One region of the Paenibacillus sp. sgz302115 genome, then DNA from elsewhere that is predicted to be linked to it. Evidence: predicted binding sites of a transcription regulator. Region 1 holds the regulator's gene; the other holds the start of a gene.
What was found. Region 1 encodes NrdR, which represses ribonucleotide reductase genes. Its sites were predicted from a motif close to AACACNATATATNGTGTT; they were not measured.
Positions count from the first base shown of each region.

Region 1 (9,440 bases):
GCCGGACATAAATATCCCTGTACTGTATTGACTGGTAACATCCGAATCATGGCTGACATATTCCGCAGTCATATTAGAAACTTTACAGTAATTAGAATCAGACATTTTTATACTGGAGGCAAAGATATTAATTCCGGTAATATTTATGTAAGAGCGGGAACTTAAATCAAATGCATAAGTCCGCTTCTTTGCTTCTACTGTCAGAGTATTCGGATTAACTCCACCAGGGGCCCATAAATAAAGCCTGCCGGTACTGCTGTCATAATACCATTCTCCCGCACTGTCAAGATCTTTAAGATTACCGGCAATATAATAGCTGTTATCGGCTGCCGCTGCAGTAGCCATTTTATCAAAGGTAATGGAGCCGGCACTTGAGCTGGTAATGGTACTTTTATAAGATTTGTAGCCTGTTCCCGGAACAAACCACACGGTTTTGCCAACCCAATATCCTGCTGCCTGAGTTAAATCCCCATCATTGATGGTTGTGGTGGAACCGGAATCAACTGTTGAAAATGTTGAATTTAAGGGATCAAGTGTTGCTGAATTGGGCCATCTGGCTTCAAATTGCATTTGCTTATTAACAAATATCTGATCTTTTGTTCCAAGGGAACCAGTCATGGCCGCATAGTAGATGGATCCGGAGTAATTTACCCAGCCAGTAACCGGATCGGCACCGGATACTGTTACGGTCTCTCCTGTATAAGCCTTAAAATTTATGGGATTTGCAGAAGTTCCGGAAGTATTAAGTGTTACTGTTTCCCGGTATGTACCACCTCGTATGATACAGGTATCTCCAGCTGTCATGGTATCTGCTGCCTTTTGTATGGTTTTCCATGGATTTGATAGTGTACCGGTTCCAGTGATGTCATTCCCCGTCGTAGAAACATAATATACGGAAGCTGCCTTTACAGTTTCCCCACCCAGATTAAAAGCAAATAAATTAATCAGCATAATTACAACTAAAAACCTACTGCCTTTTCTCCTATCCACAACCTACCTCCTGTATTGAATTGTATTTTTAGATACGGCTTCTACGCATGGACTTAAGTTCACTACTAAGTTGTTCTGAGATTAAAACCTATGTATATATAAGCCCTAGTTATTTTATCGACTTATAACAGCTTAAGATTTATGATTCTTACGGCGATACACAATACACTTATTGATTTTTTTGGAAAAGCCAGGATAAACGCATGAGTACTATATTGAAATAATTGAGGATATCCTGGTCATTGTTCTGTTAGTTACATTGGCAAATGCAGATGTATGGGAGGAAATGAAGGATTTTTCAAGGAATAATGAAGACTATCTTCGCCGTTACATTTAGATAAAAATGGAATCATTTCAATATTTATTGTCCACGCCAAACAGCCCGTCCTTTGAACGGACAGGCCTGCGATAACCTTATACTCCCCGATTCTGCCGCGCTATCCCTTCAAACCGACGGTGCGAAGCAGCGGCAAGAAAAGCTCGTCGATAATTTCCCGAATCGTTTCCGTAGATACCGTCTCGTTGGATAAAAATATCTCATGGCGCATCAGATCGACGGGCATGGCCATTATCCGGGTGGAAATCCGATCCATACTAAGCTCTCCCCGAGCCTCCGCTCGACCGAGAATAGTCTTCATCGTATGGCTGGAGCGGCCTTTGGGAAAGAGAGTCGCAGACAGCGGACGATCGTCTAACTCAACCAGCAGGCAGCGAATGGTGTCGCTTCCAATCCTCTCCACATTTCGGTTCATATTTGCTAGAGCATCCAGCAGGTCCTGGCGCAGCTCTCCTGTATTGGGAATTTCGTCCTCTGGAGTGGGAATTCTCGACTGTATGGCGCCGAGCACTAACTCGGTCTTGTTGGCATACCGCCGGTACAGAACCGGCTTGCTCGTATTTGCCCGCGCGGCGACACTCTCCATCGTAAGCCTCGGAAACCCGACCGCCGCGAGCTCCTCCCACACGGCTTGATGAATGGCTGCTTCCAAATGATGTCCTCTGCGACGAATGTCGCTTTTTGCTTCTTCTCGGGTTTTCTCGCTCATCGTCGTCCTCCTTCAATAAAAAACGTTGCGTTTCTTATTCGTTTATTATATCATAGTACGCAAATAAGAAACTAATAGTATCTTATTAAATGTTCAAGGAGTGGTTTGTATGAAATCGCAACAAGATTTTCAAGAGCCAGCATCGTTCATGAGCCCCGCCCTCGTGCGGATGATGGCAGCTCTACTGATCGGAACACTCGCTCCACTGTTCGACACCACCATTACCAATGTGGCCATTCATACGCTGGGGGAAGCCCTTCATGCTTCCGTATCCGGCATCCAATGGGTCATGACCAGCTATCTGCTGGCGCTGGGAATAGTCATCCCCGTGACAGGCTGGGGCATGGATCGGTTCGGTGGAAAACGGATATGGATGGCCGCACTGTCAATTTTCTTGGCCGGCTCCGTGCTGTGCAGCCTGGCGTGGAATCTGAGCAGTCTAGTCGTATTCCGCGCTATCCAAGGAATCGGAGGCGGTCTGATGATGCCGGTCATGCAGACGATGCTCGTTCGTGCCGTCGGCTCCCAAAAACTCGGCAAGGTGATGGCGGTCGCCGGTCTGCCGGCCCTAATCGGGCCGATTCTCGGTCCGGTACTAGGTGGGCTCATCGTCGACAAGCTGGATTGGCGCTGGATCTTCTATGTGAACATTCCGATCTGCCTCATCGCGCTGGTGCTGGCGTGGCGCTGGCTGCCCAAGGATACGACGTCCGGGCAGTCCGCACGTCTGGATGGTATCGGCCTTATGCTGCTTTCTCCCTCTCTGGTGCTTCTCATCTACGGGTTGACTCAAGTAGGGACGCATCACGGATTCGGACACTCTGCCGTACTAATCCCATTGCTTGGAGGAGTAGTCCTGCTCGCCGCCTTCGTCGTCTATGCCCTCAGAATTGCCGATGTGCCGATCATTGATCTCAGGCTGTTCCGGGTAGGCTCGTTCACCGCCTCTTCCTTGCTGCTCTTCCTATCCGGGCTGTCCACTTATGGCGGCATGCTGCTCTTGCCCATGTATTATCAGCAGGTTCGCGGCGAAGGCATTCTTGCTTCCGGGCTGCTGCTTGTACCGCAAGGTGTCGGAATGCTGCTCACCCGGGCATGGGCCGGCAAGCTGACCGACCAAATTGGCCCGCGTCCGGTCGTCATAGGCGGCATGCTGCTCACTGCGCTCGGCACGCTGCCGTTTACGCTGGCAGGGGCGGAGACCAGTCTGTACATGCTCGGCTTCGCCCTCGTTATCCGGGGGGCCGGCCTAGGGGCGGTGTTTCTTCCAGTGCTCGCCGCCTCCTATCAAGGCTTGAGCCCCGAGCAGATCAGCCATTCCAGCAGCGCTACTCGAATCATTCAGCAGGTGGGCGGCGCATTCGGCGCGTCTGTCTTGGCCGTCATCCTGGAGAATCAATTGGTTGCCCCGCTGACCGCCGCAACCACCGCCCAGGCGTACGACCACACCTTCCTCTGGTCGCTCGGCTTCACGTTGGTCGGATTGGTACCAGCAGCCCTGCTGCCGACCGTAAAACGGACCACTGCAAGCCGGGCCGGTTGATACAAGCCAGCTTGGGTATATATTGTTAAAACAACGAAAAACTCAGTCCTTCACTTATTCGAGGGACTGAGTTTTTTGCTGGCTACGGTAGAAATTGAATTCACTTTTTAGTTCGCGATATAATAAGAAACATAAGTCGTGAAGCACACGCCGCTTTCCTACAATGCCCGCCTGAAGTTTATTTACAGGTGGAGTTGTAAGGAAGCGGCTTTTTTGCGGAAAAAATTAACGTTCGCTCGAGCGTTCAAGGAGGAATATGAGTATGCCACGATTTGAGCAGCAATATGAGGAATGGCTACAGAGCAATCTGGAGAACGAGAGTAACCATAGACGAAAAGAGCTGCTTGGCAAAGGATTAGGCCATGGGACAACGGAATTTCTCCGCACAGTCTGGTTCCCGGCAATCGGGAATTTGGATCATCTGTTTCCGGAATGGGAGGTTCGGGATTTCAATAATGGCTACCGCTACCTAGATTTGGCTTATATGCCAGGAGGAGTGAAAGGAGGAATCGAGATTCAAGGCTATGGACCACATGCCCGGGATCTGGACGTCAGGAGATTTAAGGATTTATGCCGCCGGCATTGCTTGCTGGCCCTGGATGGTTGGACCTTTCTCCCCATTGCTTATCCTTCTATTGTAGAAGAACCAAAGCAATGTCAGCAGCTCGTGTTATCTTTTATAGGTAAATTCATCGCAACAGATGTTTCTTCAACTTTAACCTGGCTGGAAGCGGAGACCCTGCGTTTCGCAAGGCGTCTGCTCAGAACGTTCACCCCCTTGGAACTAGCGCAACACCTCAAAGTAACCGATCGGCATGCCAGACGAATTCTACATCAGTTAGTCGAACAGCAGTTACTGGATGTGGCAGGCGGAGGGCCGCAACGTTATCGTACATACCAGTTGAGACTGTAATACATGTTCAAGAGCCTAGAATATAGTAGGGTTTGAACATTAGGATTTCTCGTGCCGTGGTATTTTTGGAGGAGTTGGGTAAGTTGTAATGGACCGAGGAGCCCTTATTGTCAGAAAAAACAGTGCTTAACCGGGTTAACGGACTCAGATGCAGTTATATACTTTCATTCAACTAAAATAATGCTGATGGCGAGACAATAAGCGCGATATGGTCCGTTAGCCCAGCGAAAAGCTCCAAATGGAGAAAATAAGGGCTGTACGGTCCGCATGAGATTGAGTGGAGAGCAAAGTAGTGGGCGGTTGGCCTGGCGTTTCGGCCTCAGTAGTTGGTGATTAACATCTGTTCGTTTGCCGTCGGTATTTCTTTGTTTTATTTGGTTAGGGTTGAGTCATTCGGACTTGTAGGTACTTCTCCCGTCCTCAAAGGCTCCGCAAACAGCAAAAAAGCGGCATCGCTGCCGCTTTTTGTTGTGATGGACTCTCAGGGACTCGAACCCTGGACCAATTGATTAAGAGTCAACTGCTCTACCAACTGAGCTAAGAGTCCATATGATGTTTTGGTGGAGCCAAGGGGGATCGAACCCCTGACCTCATCGCTGCCAGCGATGCGCTCTCCCAGCTGAGCTATGGCCCCATAGTGCGCTTAACAACTACACTATGTAAGTAAAACTGATTTATGCTGTAAACCGTATCGCTTTCGTCATTTATTTATTTCGTAGGCGACTTTTATATAGTATAAAATTTCGCGCCACATGTCAACACTTTTGTAAAAAAAGTTTACTCCCCGGAAAGGGTCTCAGCATCGCCATATAGGTTTCGTTGTGCGCGTCCGCTCAAATTGGCCTAATTGACGGCTGAGTCCCGGTTGCATTTCCGTAAGCAGCGCTCTAAGCATCACCGCAGTACGGAAAGGCTTACAATCCCTCCAGCTCCCCGTCGTTTTTGGACAGCAGACTCTTCAGTTCCTTCATGAACATGTTGATGTCCTTAAACTGACGATAGACGGAGGCAAAGCGGACGTAAGCAACTTCATCTACAGGATAGAGCTGCTCCATAACAAGCTCGCCGATCTGGCGGCTCTCCACTTCGGCTAGAGCGATGCCGCGCAGTGATTTCTCTGCCTCAGAAACAATGGACTCCAGGCGTTCGACGGAAACGGGGCGCTTCTCGCAGGCGCGGATCAGACCGCGGAGGATTTTGTCGCGGCTGAATTCCTCGCGGCTGCCGTCTTTTTTGATCACAATCAGCGGCGTTTCTTCAATCATCTCAAAGGTGGTAAAGCGCCGGCTGCACTGCTCGCATTCACGCCTGCGGCGGATTGACTTATTCTCGTTGGCCGGACGCGAGTCAAGCACTTTGGTATTGGTGTGATCACAGTAAGGACATTTCATAAGCTTATCACTTCCTTTTGTTATATTGAGACCATTTTCTGATTTCCATAAAACACCGTTTATTTGATGTTATGAAGTTGCCCTGTCCGGCACATAATACAGTTACCAACCGATAGGAGGTGAACAGCAATGGCCCAAAGCAGCTCCAATAACCTGGTAGCTCCAAATGCACGCGGTGCCTTGGATCAACTTAAATACGAAGTTGCCCAAGAGCTCGGTATCACGCTCTCCCCAGATGGATACCAAGGCAATAAAACTTCTTACGAAAACGGTTCAATCGGAGGTTACATCACCAAACGTCTTGTAACCCTGGCTGAACAATCTCTGGCAGGTCAATACAAATAACCTGTCCCTATAAGCTTGCCTAAGAAGTATTAATCGGCTACATGCCGCTTAATACTTCTTTTTAGTAATTCAAGAGCACCCGGCAGCCTAGAACTCGTTATAAATCTCCGTGTACTGCTCGTAATAATAAATTACTCGCTGCACATAATGGCGGGTCTCGCCAAACGGGATGTCCTTCACCGAGGCCTCCGTACCGTCCCATGCTCCCTCATCCAGCCAGCGCTGCACCTTGCCAGGGCCTGCGTTGTAAGCAGCGATGACCGCAGTACGGTTGCCGTCAAACTGACGGGACAGCAAAGACAAATACCACGTCCCCAGCTCAATGTTAGCCGAGGGCTCTTCCTTCAGCCGCTCCATGGACACATCGGGAAGCTTGGCCTTTTCAAGCGCCCATTTGGCGGTATCCGGCATCAACTGCATAAGGCCTATTGCGCCTTTTTTGGACTCGCGGCCGGTTTTGTAATTCGTCTCCACCCGGATAATCGCCGCTACCAGGAATGGGTCAATCTCATAGGTGACGCTGTGCTTGCGGATTTCATTTTTATAATAGATGGGATAAAACCAGGACATCCAGTTTGTACTCAGGAACAGGATGGCCGTAAAACCTATAAACAGCAGGAGCAGCACTCTTTTTTTACGCAGCCACTTCATGATAACCCCAGCCTGTCCCACAATGCGGCAACCTGCTGCCCTGTATGGGCCGGATCAAGGCTGTTGTCGATGACATAGGTAGCCATGCTGCGCTTCAGCTCAATATCCATCTGAGCCTTCAGCCTGCCTTCAGCTTGCGCTAGCGTTAGCTGGTTGCGTTCCATCAGGCGGGCGAGCTGCATCTCGCGGGGAATGTAGACTACCGCAATCTCCTGAAACAGGTTATCCAGGTGCGATTCATACAGCAGCGGGATATCAACGATAATTAACTTCTGTGCGTCTTCCTGCTCTAAGCTATACATACGGTTCTTGATTTCGCGGCGGATCGCCGGATGCGTCAGATCGTTCAGCTTCTGCCGGGCTTCAGGGTCATGGAAGACCCTCTCTCCAAGCCTGGCCCGGTTGAGCGTACCATCAGGCAGCAGGATTTCTTCCCCAAACTGCTGCACTACAGCGGCCAGCACCGGTGACCCTGGAAGCATAATCTCTCTGGCGATTACATCGGCATCCACCAGCCGCGCTCCCTTATCCACAAACATTGCGGATACGGTGCTTTTTCCGGAGGCAATGCCTCCGGTTAAGCCCATTATCATGTACTCACCTCATAATAGCTTCATTATTCCCATTGCAATTAATAATAACGCAGGCAGTGCCGCAGCATGCTTCATCCAGAAGCTTCCTGACAGCTTCAGCCCTGTCTTCATCCCAAGCACCAGAAAGGTCCCGCTGAAAAGGGCAATCGTCAGAGAGGTGGAGATTGGACTGAAGCCCAGCAGAGCCGCTCCCAGACCTGCACCGAACGCATCCAGCGACAATGCGATTCCGAGCACCATAGCTTCCGTGGAGGAAATGCTGCCGGAAGCGTCCATATCGGCGGAAGACGGAGTACGGAGAATTTGAATCACCACGCCCAGATGCCTCAGCTCCAGCGAGAAAACCGCCGCTTTACGCGGCTCACGCTCTGCTTCGTCCGAAGCAGTATGAACCGAAGTTTCCAAGCCGGAAGCCGCTGTCGTAAGCCTCGCCGTCTCATCTCCCTGCCCAGACTCCTGCCCGGCAGCAGCATCACCTTGCTCCTTCTCCCTCTGCATCAGCATCTGGAACAAAGACCAGCAGCCCATCAAGACTAGAATAACCGCTCCAATACTGGATGCGGCATTAGGAGACACAACCTTGGCCAGCAGTACACCGACCTGCATAGAGACACAAATAACTATCCCCGAGCAAAGCGAGATAATCAGGACAGAGAGCAGCGGTATTTTCATTTTACGCAGCCCATATGTAATGCCAACACCAAAACCGTCCAAACTCAAGGCAAATGCCAACAGCAGCAGTGAAAAAAATGGGCTCACCACCCGTAATCCCTCCCGTGAAGAACCGGCAGCCCGGCGGACTTCTCCGCAGCAGGCTCCGTTCGAGCTTATCGCATTCTTCACACAGTATATGGGCGGGACGGGCAGTGAGTGCCTGCCTTTTACAGCAGCATGGACAACTCCAGCATAAGCTTGATCTATATAGCGCTTACTTTACTTTTGCAGCGGATGGCTGGCAGCTTGGACAATAATGCGTGCCTCTGCCGCCTACGACACTCTTCTCAATCAGTGTGCCGCAGGTTGTGCAGGGCTGGTCCTTACGTCCGTATATCAGCAGTTGATGCTGGTAGCTTCCGCTCTCCCCTTGGCCGTTGACGTACGATTTCACCGAGGAACCGCCGGCATTGACCGCCTCCGTCAAAGTCGCCACAATAGAGTGGTGCAGCTTATCCAATTGACTGTCAGTGAGCGTTTTGGCTCCTGTCTCCGGATGAATGCCGGCACGGTGCAGCGCCTCATCTACATAAATATTGCCGATGCCGACCACATATTCCTGGTTCAGCAGCAGCGGTTTGATTTTGGTGCTTTTGCCTGCGACAATCTCCTTGAACCGTTCCGGTGTAAACGAAGGCGCAAGCGGCTCCTCACCAAGCTTCTTCAGCGGAGGAAGCAGCAGGTCCTCACCCGGCTGGAACAAATGCATGGTGCCAAACTGGCGCACATCCGTGTAACGCAGCTCTGTGCCGTCGGTAAAATGAAAAATAACATGCGTATGCTTGTCCAGCGGCTCATTTCCCTGATAAAGACCGTAGCGGCCCTCCATCCGCAAATGGGATACCATCACCAGACCATCCAGCACGAAACGCAAAAACTTCCCTCTTCGCTCAACGTTAACCACGGTATGGCCTGCCAGCATATGGGCAAAAGCCTGAATATCGTCCGGGCGCTGAATAATCCGCGGCAGCCGGACGGTGACGTTCTGTATCTGCTTGCCTGTAACTAAGGCATTAAGTGTTCTTTTGACTGTTTCTACTTCCGGCAATTCCGGCATCTTGACTCACCTCTACTCCATTATACCGGATATGCACTCCCTGCGGGGAGCCTATTTCGCTTCATACCAGTTACTTCCAAAACTTACCTCTGCCTTCAGCGGCACAGACAGCTTCAGCGCCCCCTCCATAACCTCAGGCAGCAGCTTCTTCATCAGCTCCAGCTCGTCCTCCGGCACCTCGAACACCAGCTCATCGT
Region 1 covers NZ_JBVYOK010000002.1:6,222-15,661, reverse strand. Annotated here, with positions in the region: gene AC0LWN_RS05585 (right-handed parallel beta-helix repeat-containing protein) at 1-951, opposite strand, end outside; gene AC0LWN_RS05580 (TetR/AcrR family transcriptional regulator) at 1,428-2,036, opposite strand; gene AC0LWN_RS05575 (MDR family MFS transporter) at 2,146-3,579, shown strand; gene AC0LWN_RS05570 (transcriptional regulator) at 3,842-4,492, shown strand; tRNA gene AC0LWN_RS05565 (tRNA-Lys) at 4,967-5,039, opposite strand; tRNA gene AC0LWN_RS05560 (tRNA-Ala) at 5,051-5,126, opposite strand; gene nrdR (transcriptional regulator NrdR) at 5,407-5,883, opposite strand; gene AC0LWN_RS05550 (alpha/beta-type small acid-soluble spore protein) at 6,013-6,228, shown strand; gene AC0LWN_RS05545 (lytic transglycosylase domain-containing protein) at 6,316-6,879, opposite strand; gene coaE (dephospho-CoA kinase) at 6,876-7,472, opposite strand; gene AC0LWN_RS05535 (manganese efflux pump) at 7,482-8,234, opposite strand; gene mutM (DNA-formamidopyrimidine glycosylase) at 8,401-9,243, opposite strand; gene polA (DNA polymerase I) at 9,295-9,440, opposite strand, start outside.

Region 2 (9,440 bases), 290 kb from region 1:
TTCGGAATGAGCACACTCATGGGCGTTTTGCTTGCTGTTTGGGTTTCACGGGGCATCACTGGTCCGGTAAGCAGACTGGTCAGCATGGCAAAAAAAATAGCTAAAGGAGATCTCAGGATAGAGCCTGAACCGCATAAAGAAGATGAGTTAGGACTGCTGTCTTATGCCATCCAACAAATGTCTGCTGATCTAAACGATTTGATCGAAAAAGACAAAAAGAGCCTGGAAATGCAACGCATTGTGAAGGAACTGGAACTTCAGGCACTTCAGAGCCAAATCAACCCTCACTTTTTGTTCAATACTTTAAATGTGCTGTCCAAGCTGGCTTTTCTGGAAGGAGCAGAGAAAACAAGTGATCTGATCATCTCCCTTTCCAATCTACTGCGATACAGCTTGCAAAAGCTAGATAAACCAGTTACCTTGCAGGAAGAGATTGCTCATATTAAGGAATATATCACAATTCAGATGACCCGTTTTCGTGATCGCATCTCGTTTGAAATTGACACTGATGCTTCTGCGTTACATGTGGCAATTCCAGCTCTCACGCTCCAGCCGCTGGTCGAAAATGCTTTTCTTCATGGTGTTGCAAGTATGGAACATGGAGCTGTTATCCGTCTTTTAATCCAAAGCACCTCCGAAGGAGTGTGTATTGTCTTGACAGATAATGGAGCCGGTATGCCGGAGGAGACACGGCTCTCGCTTCTACATTTCGAAGCAGAAACCGACCATAAAAACTCCACTGGTATTGGTACAAGCAATGTATTCAGAAGACTACAGCTTTTCTATGAAAGAGATGATCTTATCGAAATTGAAAGCAGACCCGGTAGAGGTACTTCAATCCTCATACGGATTCCAACCAAAACAGAAGGAGAGTACTCAAATGTACCGATTGTTGATCGCTGATGACGAACCACTTGAACGGGAAGGCCTAGAATGTATTGTTGAACGGTCGATGCCTGGAATATTCCACATTATACATGCTTCTAACGGCAGGATGGCAATCGAATTTGCTGAAGAGCATCGTCCCCATATTGCCATAATGGATATCAACATGCCCGGCATCGGTGGGCTAGAGGCTTTAAGGGAGATGAAACGCCGGCTCCCCAATACAAAATTCATTGTATTAACCGCATACGACTATTTCACTTATGCACAAGAAGCTCTTTCTCTAGGTGCAAAAGAGTACTTTTTAAAGCCCGCGAAACGGGAACAGCTCATCGAAGTTTTTCAACGGCTACTGAATGAAATTGAGCAGGAAAACCACTTAAGAATGCAGGAACTGGAAATGCGACATAAAGTTTCTCAGCTTCTTCCGCTTGCTGAAAATGAATTGGCATTAATGCTCATGCTTGACCAAACAGTGGATACAAACGCTGATCAGCTGTCGGAATGGCTCGACATCCCCCTTACCCGCGGTTGTGCAATAGTCGCCGCTTTTCATGGTGAAGCCTATATGCAGAAAAAAAACAAGATCTATGATTATCTCCGGAGCTTTGTCAAATCCCACAGTCCTGACTCTATTGTCAGTTCACTGATCAACCAGCATATGGTCATTTTTTTACACAAACCTACTTCCGTCAGTGAAACTAACTGGTACCAGAAGACGAAGCAACTGGCCGAGCAACTGTACGGAATTATAGAGCAGCACTTAGGTCTGAAAGTATCCATCGGGATTGGATCAACACACAGCAGAACCGAAGGGTTCCGCAAATCCTATTTTGAAGCAGTATTCGCCTCCACTATGTTGAATAAATTGGATAAGGCATGTCATTTCGACGACTTAAAACAACGTGACTCCCAACCTTATTCTTTCGGTACAGACGATATAGTAAACAATCAAACCCAACAATCCTATGTCACATTCGCTTTGCAGCGGATGCGCGAGCAACGCGTGGAGCAAACCCTAACTGTACTAGATAGGGCCAGACAATATATTTTGGAAAAGTTATCGGACGAATTGTCTCTGGAAGTTGTGGCTGATTTCGTTCACTTGAACCCCCATTATTTCAGTAAGATTTTTAAACAGCAATGCGGTGAAAGCTTTATCGACTATGTTACCCGCCTTCGTATTGAAAAAGCCATCTCTTTGATTAAGGCTGGACAATTATCCTTGAAGGAAATAAGCTTTGAAGTTGGTTACAAAGATCCCAACTATTTCAGTCGTGTCTTTAAAAAAATCACTGGCTTGGCACCTACTTCGTACAAGGATCAAAAATAGCACGGATGGATTTTTTTGATATCAGTAAACAAGAAAATGCTACTCCAGGCTTTAACTTTCTTCTAATCATAGCGAAGGTTGAAATAGTGCGGAAATAGCACAAATTAGTGAAGACGGTTCCTAATCACCCTTAAGCTGACGCATGCTATACTTCTTTTTGAAGATCTTATGTGATCTGTTATTAAGAAGGGGTTGGGAGTAAATGACTAGAGTATCAAGCAAGTTTATCTTTTTCTTCGGTTCGTTTGCCGGCATTTTATTTGGTTACGATATCGGTATTATTGCCGGTGCAGAAGGACACATCAAAAGCGACTTTAATTTAAGTTCCCTATGGATAGGGATCGTTGTTTCTTCTTTAATGGGTGGAGCGATTATCGGCTCTATTTTAAGCGGATTATTAGGGGATAAGTTCGGACGCAGGAAACTGATTTTAATTTCCTCGACGATTTTCTTTATCGGAGCCGTCGGTTCAGCAGTTGCCCCGGACGAAATCACCTTGACAATTGCGCGTATCTTCTTAGGAGTTGCAGTCGGTACAGCTTCTTCTTTGGTTCCTGCGTACATGTCCGAAATCGCACCGGCGAATATGCGTGGTAAGTTGTCCGGTTTAAACCAATTAATGATTGTAATTGGAATGTTGTTAAGTTATATTGTGGCATTCATTTTCGAACCAATACCAAACAGCTGGCGGTTAATGCTCGGTAGTGCCGCACTCTTTGCTATCATTTTATATTTGGGTATGCTCAAACTCCCGGAATCACCAAGGTACTTAATTAAAAACGGAATGAGCCAACAAGCACGCGAGGTACTAGCTTCTCTCCGCAGTTCAGATGACGAAATAAATGCAGAGATATCTGAAATTGAAAACGTTGCCGATCATGAAAAAACGGGGATATCTCAATTATTCCATAAGAAGTTTCGAATGGCGTTAATCATAGGGGTTGGCATGGCGACTTTTCAGCAAATCCAAGGCGCTAACTCAATCGTATATTATGCCACAAGTATTGCGCGTAACGTCGGTTTGTCATCGCAGTTAGCTGCCGGATTTACGGTGGTTGTAGGTGTAATCTTTGTGGTAACAACTCTTATCTTTTTGCAATTTGTCGATAAATTCAACCGCCGCACAATCCTTACGATCGGCAGCGCAGGTATGGCGCTTTCCTTCTTTACACCGGCTATTCTTGGCAAGTTCGGAGTCAATGACGGTATGCTCAACTGGATTACATTAATCGCCCTCTGCTGCTACATTCTGTGCTATGCATTTTCTTGGGCACCGCTTACCTGGATTATTGTCGGAGAAATTTTCCCGCTCTCAGTGCGCGGAATCGGAGGGGGAATCTCATCAGCCTTCAATTGGACTGGTTCACTAGTAATTGGACTTGTATTCCCTCTTCTTGCTGATAAGTTCAGTTTTGGGATTATTTTTTCAGCGTTTGGTGTCATTTGCATTCTGGGATTACTCTTTATACGGTTTATAGTTGTAGAAACGAAAGGCCGCACTTTGGAACAAATCGAAACAGAAATGGCAGCTCATTCTGAAAAAAAACAACTAAAACAAGTCACGAAAATGATTGAACGCTCTTTATAATGTAACAATGCGTGCCTGCAATGTCCGGAACCCCTAGGAGTACTATCCTGTCGCTGTATGATCCGCTCCGCCGACCCTGCTGCACAGTCGCCGCACCAGGAAACATCCAGTAGCTCCGAGAAAATCAAAACCACCCGTTCTACGGGTGGTTTTGATTACGAATATAAGATGATTTTTTCTCTTTTCATCAGCCACTTTTCGCAGCTTTCATGGGCGTTTTAGCAGCTTTGGTAATCCACCACATTCATCATTTATAGTGCTTCGCCGCCGTTACTTACCCGCACCGGCTATACCCGCAGTTACTGCAGGTCTTGCAGCCTTCGATGTTGACCAGCGAAGCGCTGCCGCAGGATGGGCAGAGGTCGCGGGAGGCGGTGGCGTGGCTGTGTGCGTCATGGCCGCCGTGGCTGTCGCCGGTGGACGCTGCGCCAGGGATGCTGGATTTCAGCTCGGCGCTCAGCGCCTCACCCAAATCCAGCTCCAGGGTGGCCGCGATTGGAGCGGCCACATGGTCGTCATGTGCATTGTTCTGCACATGGGTTTCGAGGGCCTTCGCCACTGCGTCGGCGATGGACTCGACGCGGTTCGCGCCGAAGCCGATGGCGCCGGAGCCGCCGATGCCCTTGAGATGCTTGATCAGCAGCTCAACCTTCTCGCCGTGATCGCCGTAGCGGAGGAACAGCGAGCAGACGCGGCCCAGCGCTTCCGCCATAGCGAAGACGTCGGAGCCGGCCTTGCCGACATTCAGGAAGATCTCGGCCGGAATGCCGTCAAGATCATTGATGGTGATATACGCCATGCCGAATGGTGTATTGATCTTATAGGTAGCGCCGCGCAACACCTGCGGGCGTTTTTTGTATTGTTTGTCTGCACTGCCTGCGGCAATGGCTTGCGGTGCAGGCGCTGCCGCGCTTGCTGTTACAGCAGGAGCAGCAGGCTCAGCAACCGGAGCTGCGGCTTCCGCTGCTGCAGCGTCTTTCTTGTCTTCCTTCTTCGACGTTTCGAGCACCTGTACATCGCGGCTGCCGTCACGGTAGATCGTTACGCCTTTGCAGCCCAGATCGAAGGCCATTTCGTACAGCTCTGCCGTCTCTTCGACGGTGAAGTCGGACGGGCAGTTCGCGGTCTTGGAAATTGAGCTGTCCACCCAGCGCTGGATCGCAGCCTGCACACGGATATGATCCTTGGCGGACAGGTCCATCGAGGTGACGAAATATTCGGGAAGTTCTTGACCCGGATGGGCCTCCAGCCATTCCTGGGCAATCGGCACGAACTGCTCATCGTAGCCGAGACGGCTCTGACGGAAGTATTTGAAGGCAAAATAAGGCTCGATGCCGGTCGATGTGCCGACCATTGTACCCGTGCTGCCTGTAGGCGCCTGGGTAATAACGGTAACATTGCGCATGCCGTGCTTGCGGATGGATTCGCCCACCTCAGGGTAGGTATCGGCGATATTTTTCATGAATCCGCTCAGCAGGTATTTCTCGGTGTCAAACGCCTGGAAGGAGCCTTTCTCCCCGGCAATTTCAGAGGAGGCCAGATACGCTTCGCGGGCCATGAAGCCGTATAGCTTGTCCAGGAACTCCAGTGATTCCGGGCTGCCATAACGGATGTTCAGCTTGATCATCAGCTCAGCCAGGCCCATTGTACCCAGACCTACGCGGCGCTCCTTGCGCTGATTGGCTTCATTTTCCGGGAAGTGGTAAGGCGTCTTGTCGATAACATTGTCCAGGAACCGCACAGAATAACGGGTGGTTGTGGCAAGATCGGCCCAATCCACATCATGATTCTTCGCATCGTAGAATTTGGAGAGGTTGATGGCGGACAGATTGCATACGCCCCAGCCCGGCAGACCCTGCTCACCGCATGGATTCGTGCAGATGATTGGATTGAAGTACCAGCTATTGGACATTTGATTGTAGTATTCCATGAACACTACGCCCGGTTCAGCCGATTTCCAGGCCGATTCAATGATCGTGTGCCAGACATCGCGGGCTTTGACTGTGCGGTACGGAATAACTGCGCGGCCAGCCGCCTTCCATTTATCCAGGTCTCCGTCCCATACTGTATCGTAATCAGGGTCCGTAGTATCCGGGAATACCAGCTCCCAGTCCAGATCCTCCTTAACAGCCTTCATAAAAGAATTGCTTACGCAAACCGACAGGTTGGCATTCGTTACCTGACCCATCGTCTGCTTCACGGTGATGAAATCGACGACATCAGGATGCCAGTCGTTAATCATCAGCATCAGCGCGCCACGGCGGCTTCCACCCTGCTCAATCAGTCCGGTTGTGTAGCTGAACAGTCCGCCCCAGGATACAGAACCGCTGGACGAGCCGTTGACGCCTCTGACGATGGCACGGCGCGGACGCAGCGAGGACAGGTTGATCCCGACACCGCCGCCGCGGGCCATGATCTCGGTCATTTCCGAGAGGGTCTGCATGATGCCGCCCCGGCTGTCTTTTGGCGAAGGCACAACATAGCAGTTGAACAGGGTCAGCTCTTCACTCGCCCCGGCGCCTGCGGCGATCCGTCCGCCCGGAACGAGCTTCCAGTCATCGAGAATCGAACGGAATTTGCTTGTCCATTCTTCCTGAAGCTCAGGTGTTTTCTCTACCGAAGCCATAGCGGAAGCGAGACGGTCCCACATTTCCTCCGGCGTCTTCTCTATGTTAAGCGTAAGCTTTTCTACATCCGATTCTACAAGCTCCCCGCTGCGTGTCTTCACCGTAACCGTACGTCCGCTGCGCGCAACGATCTCCCCTACTTCCTTGGTAGGAAACTTAGGATCGTCCTTCGTCAGCACAAGCACCACATCGCCAACCTTCGCATTGTTGCTGTCGGCATCCTTCCAGGCGTAGCGGTCCAAGAATATTTTCTCGCTCAATCCTTCAAGACGCTGTTTGCGTTCCTCTGTACTCAATAGAAAAACCTCCCGGTATTGTGATATGTAATTCCTTTTCAAGAAATACAGGCTGGCTGCCTTGTACGCTTGAAGTATTCAATGTCAATAAAAAACAACCGGAAAATGCCCGGTATAATCAAAGTTTTCAAGCATTTGTAACAATATATTGTGTCAGTCAGCTTTTCAACTATACCACATATTGTGTGGAAGGTCTTTTTCGAAAAATGCTGCATCTCGGCGAAATATCGGCAAAAGATGGCACATTTACTCCCTCTTGCTCGTTATTTTACAGCATGAGGCCGAAAATAGCAGGTTATGAATTCTCTCTTTTACGAGCATACTACTCCTACGTATTTCGATATGAAACAAGCGCCGGAGGAGACTGCTACATGACGCAATTATTCCGCAATTCCTTGCCGCAGGAAGGCATCCCTACTGCCCCGCTGCTGCCTGTTCCTCTGTCTTTTGAACGAAACTGGCTGCATGATTTAGAGTCAAGGCTGGACAAGGGCGGACCTTGGGGAGACTGGCGTTTATCCCGGCTGGCCGTTCAAGGCGAAACCTCGGCTCTGGTCACCAGCTTTGATGAGCTGCAGTGCATGAAGCATCTGTCCGGGTTATCCCCGCTCCCCCACCAGCTTGATACCGCCCGTAAGGTACTGTTTCAAATGTCAGGCCGCGCCATTCTTGCCGACGAGGTCGGACTTGGCAAAACCATCGAAGCCGGGCTGGTGCTCAAGGAATATCTGGTGCGCGGGCTTGTGACCAAGGTGCTGATTCTCGTTCCCGCCTCCCTTGTGCTGCAATGGGTGCGGGAGCTGAATACCAAATTCGGCATTTCCGCCGTTGCACAAAAAAAAGCGTATTCCTGGGACAACGACATTGTGGTCGCCTCCATGGATACCGCCAAACGTGATCCGCACAAGGAAACTCTGCTAAGCCAAGAGTATGACATGCTGATTATCGACGAGGCCCATAAGCTTAAGAACAAGAAATCGACCAACTACCAATTCGTTCAGCAGCTCCGCAAAAAATACTGCCTGCTGCTCACCGCTACTCCCGTGCAGAACGACCTTGGCGAGCTGTTCAATCTGATCACGCTGCTGAAGCCGGGCCAGCTCGGGAATCAGGGGGATTTTGCCGCCAATTTCGTGGTTGACAAACGCCAGCCGAAGAACGAGGTCCAGCTCCGGGATGAGCTATCCAAGGTTATGATCCGCAACCGGCGCGGCGAAGGTCCGGTCAGCTTCACGAAGCGCAAAGTGCGCAATATTCCGCTCACGCTCTCACCCGAGGAGAAAGTATTATATGACGGCGTTACCGCCTTTGTCAAAGACCAATATGAGGAAGCGGGCGGCAATCTCAGCAGCATGCTCTCCCTGGTTACGCTTCAGCGCGAGGTCTGCAGCAGCCGGGATGCCGTATTTGTGACCCTGGTCAATCTCATTAAGAAGCTTCCCGATGACTCTCCGAAGCGTGACAAGATGATGGGACTGCTGCAGAGCATCCGCACGGTCAAGACAAATACCAAAGCGGCGAAAACGATGGAGCTGATCCGTGAAATGAACGAAAAGGTGATCGTTTTTACCGAATACCGGGCCACTCAGGAATACCTGCTGCAGTATTTCCGTGAGCACGGATTGCAGTCCGTCACCTATTCCGGCGGGATGAACCGGGGGAAAAAGGACTGGATGATGGACCTTTTCCGGGGACGCGCCCAGGTGATGATTGCCACCGAAGCGGGCGGCGAGGGCATTAATCTGCAGTTCTGCCACCATATGATCAATTTCGATCTGCCCTGGAACCCGATGCGGGTCGAGCAGCGGATTGGCCGGGTGCACCGTCTGGGCCAGGAGAACGATGTGGTGATCTACAACCTCTCGACGGAAGGCACGATTGAAGAGCATATCCTCCACCTGCTGCATGAGAAGATCAACATGTTCGAGATGGTCATCGGCGGGCTGGATGTGATTCTGGAGCGTTTTGAGAAGAAGGAATCCCTGGAGAAAAGCCTGTACAAAATCATGCTCGAAGCCCGAAGTGACGAGGAGCTGCGCAGCGGGCTGGACCACATCGGCGAATCGCTCAGCGAGCTGACCCACAGCATTCAGCAGGAAGGCGGGGCTGTGCAATGAGCCTATCTGTGCAGGAGATACGCAAGCAGGTCATGGATTATCTGGAGGCGACGGAATGCTCAATCATCGAGGCGTCGCCGCTGCATGTGACGGTGAAGCTCTCGCCGGGCGCTGACCGGATGCTCACCGAACGGCCCTATTATTGGGGGTTCGTGGAGCGTACAGGCGTAGAGCCTGAGACGCTGTCGTTCACGTTCGTCTTCGAGCCGGAGAAGTACGACAGCCTGGCCGCCGGCGGTGTGCCTGGCGGCAGTGTGACTGGCGGCGCGCCGCCAGCAGGCGCGGCTTCGCCAGGGGGCGCGGCTGATCCGCAGGACAGCATCCTCGCCCGTTACTTCGGGAACGTTCCGGCGCTGCCGCGGATCGGTCCGGGCATGATCAGGCGCGAGGATGTCATTTACGGCAGCAAGCGGCTGCGGCAAATCTGGGCTGCGGCCCGGGAGGAGGGCAAATGCCTGCAGCTCTTCGAGGACCCGGGACGCAGGCAGCGGCTGACCTTGTTCTCGGCAGCCTACGAGCCGTGGCTCGGCGTCTGCTACAAGGTGGAGATGACCTGCGATCTGAAGCGTGAGGAGCTGCATTATATCGGTGTCT
Region 2 covers NZ_JBVYOK010000002.1:296,637-306,076, reverse strand. Annotated here, with positions in the region: gene AC0LWN_RS06910 (sensor histidine kinase) at 1-903, shown strand, start outside; gene AC0LWN_RS06905 (response regulator) at 881-2,218, shown strand; gene AC0LWN_RS06900 (sugar porter family MFS transporter) at 2,421-3,806, shown strand; gene AC0LWN_RS06895 (adenosylcobalamin-dependent ribonucleoside-diphosphate reductase) at 4,081-6,729, opposite strand; gene AC0LWN_RS06890 (DEAD/DEAH box helicase) at 7,101-8,846, shown strand; gene AC0LWN_RS06885 (YqhG family protein) at 8,843-9,440, shown strand, end outside.
Region 2: AC0LWN_RS06895 (adenosylcobalamin-dependent ribonucleoside-diphosphate reductase) is a predicted target of NrdR. The motif match lies at 6,867-6,884, and genes of this name have one in related genera.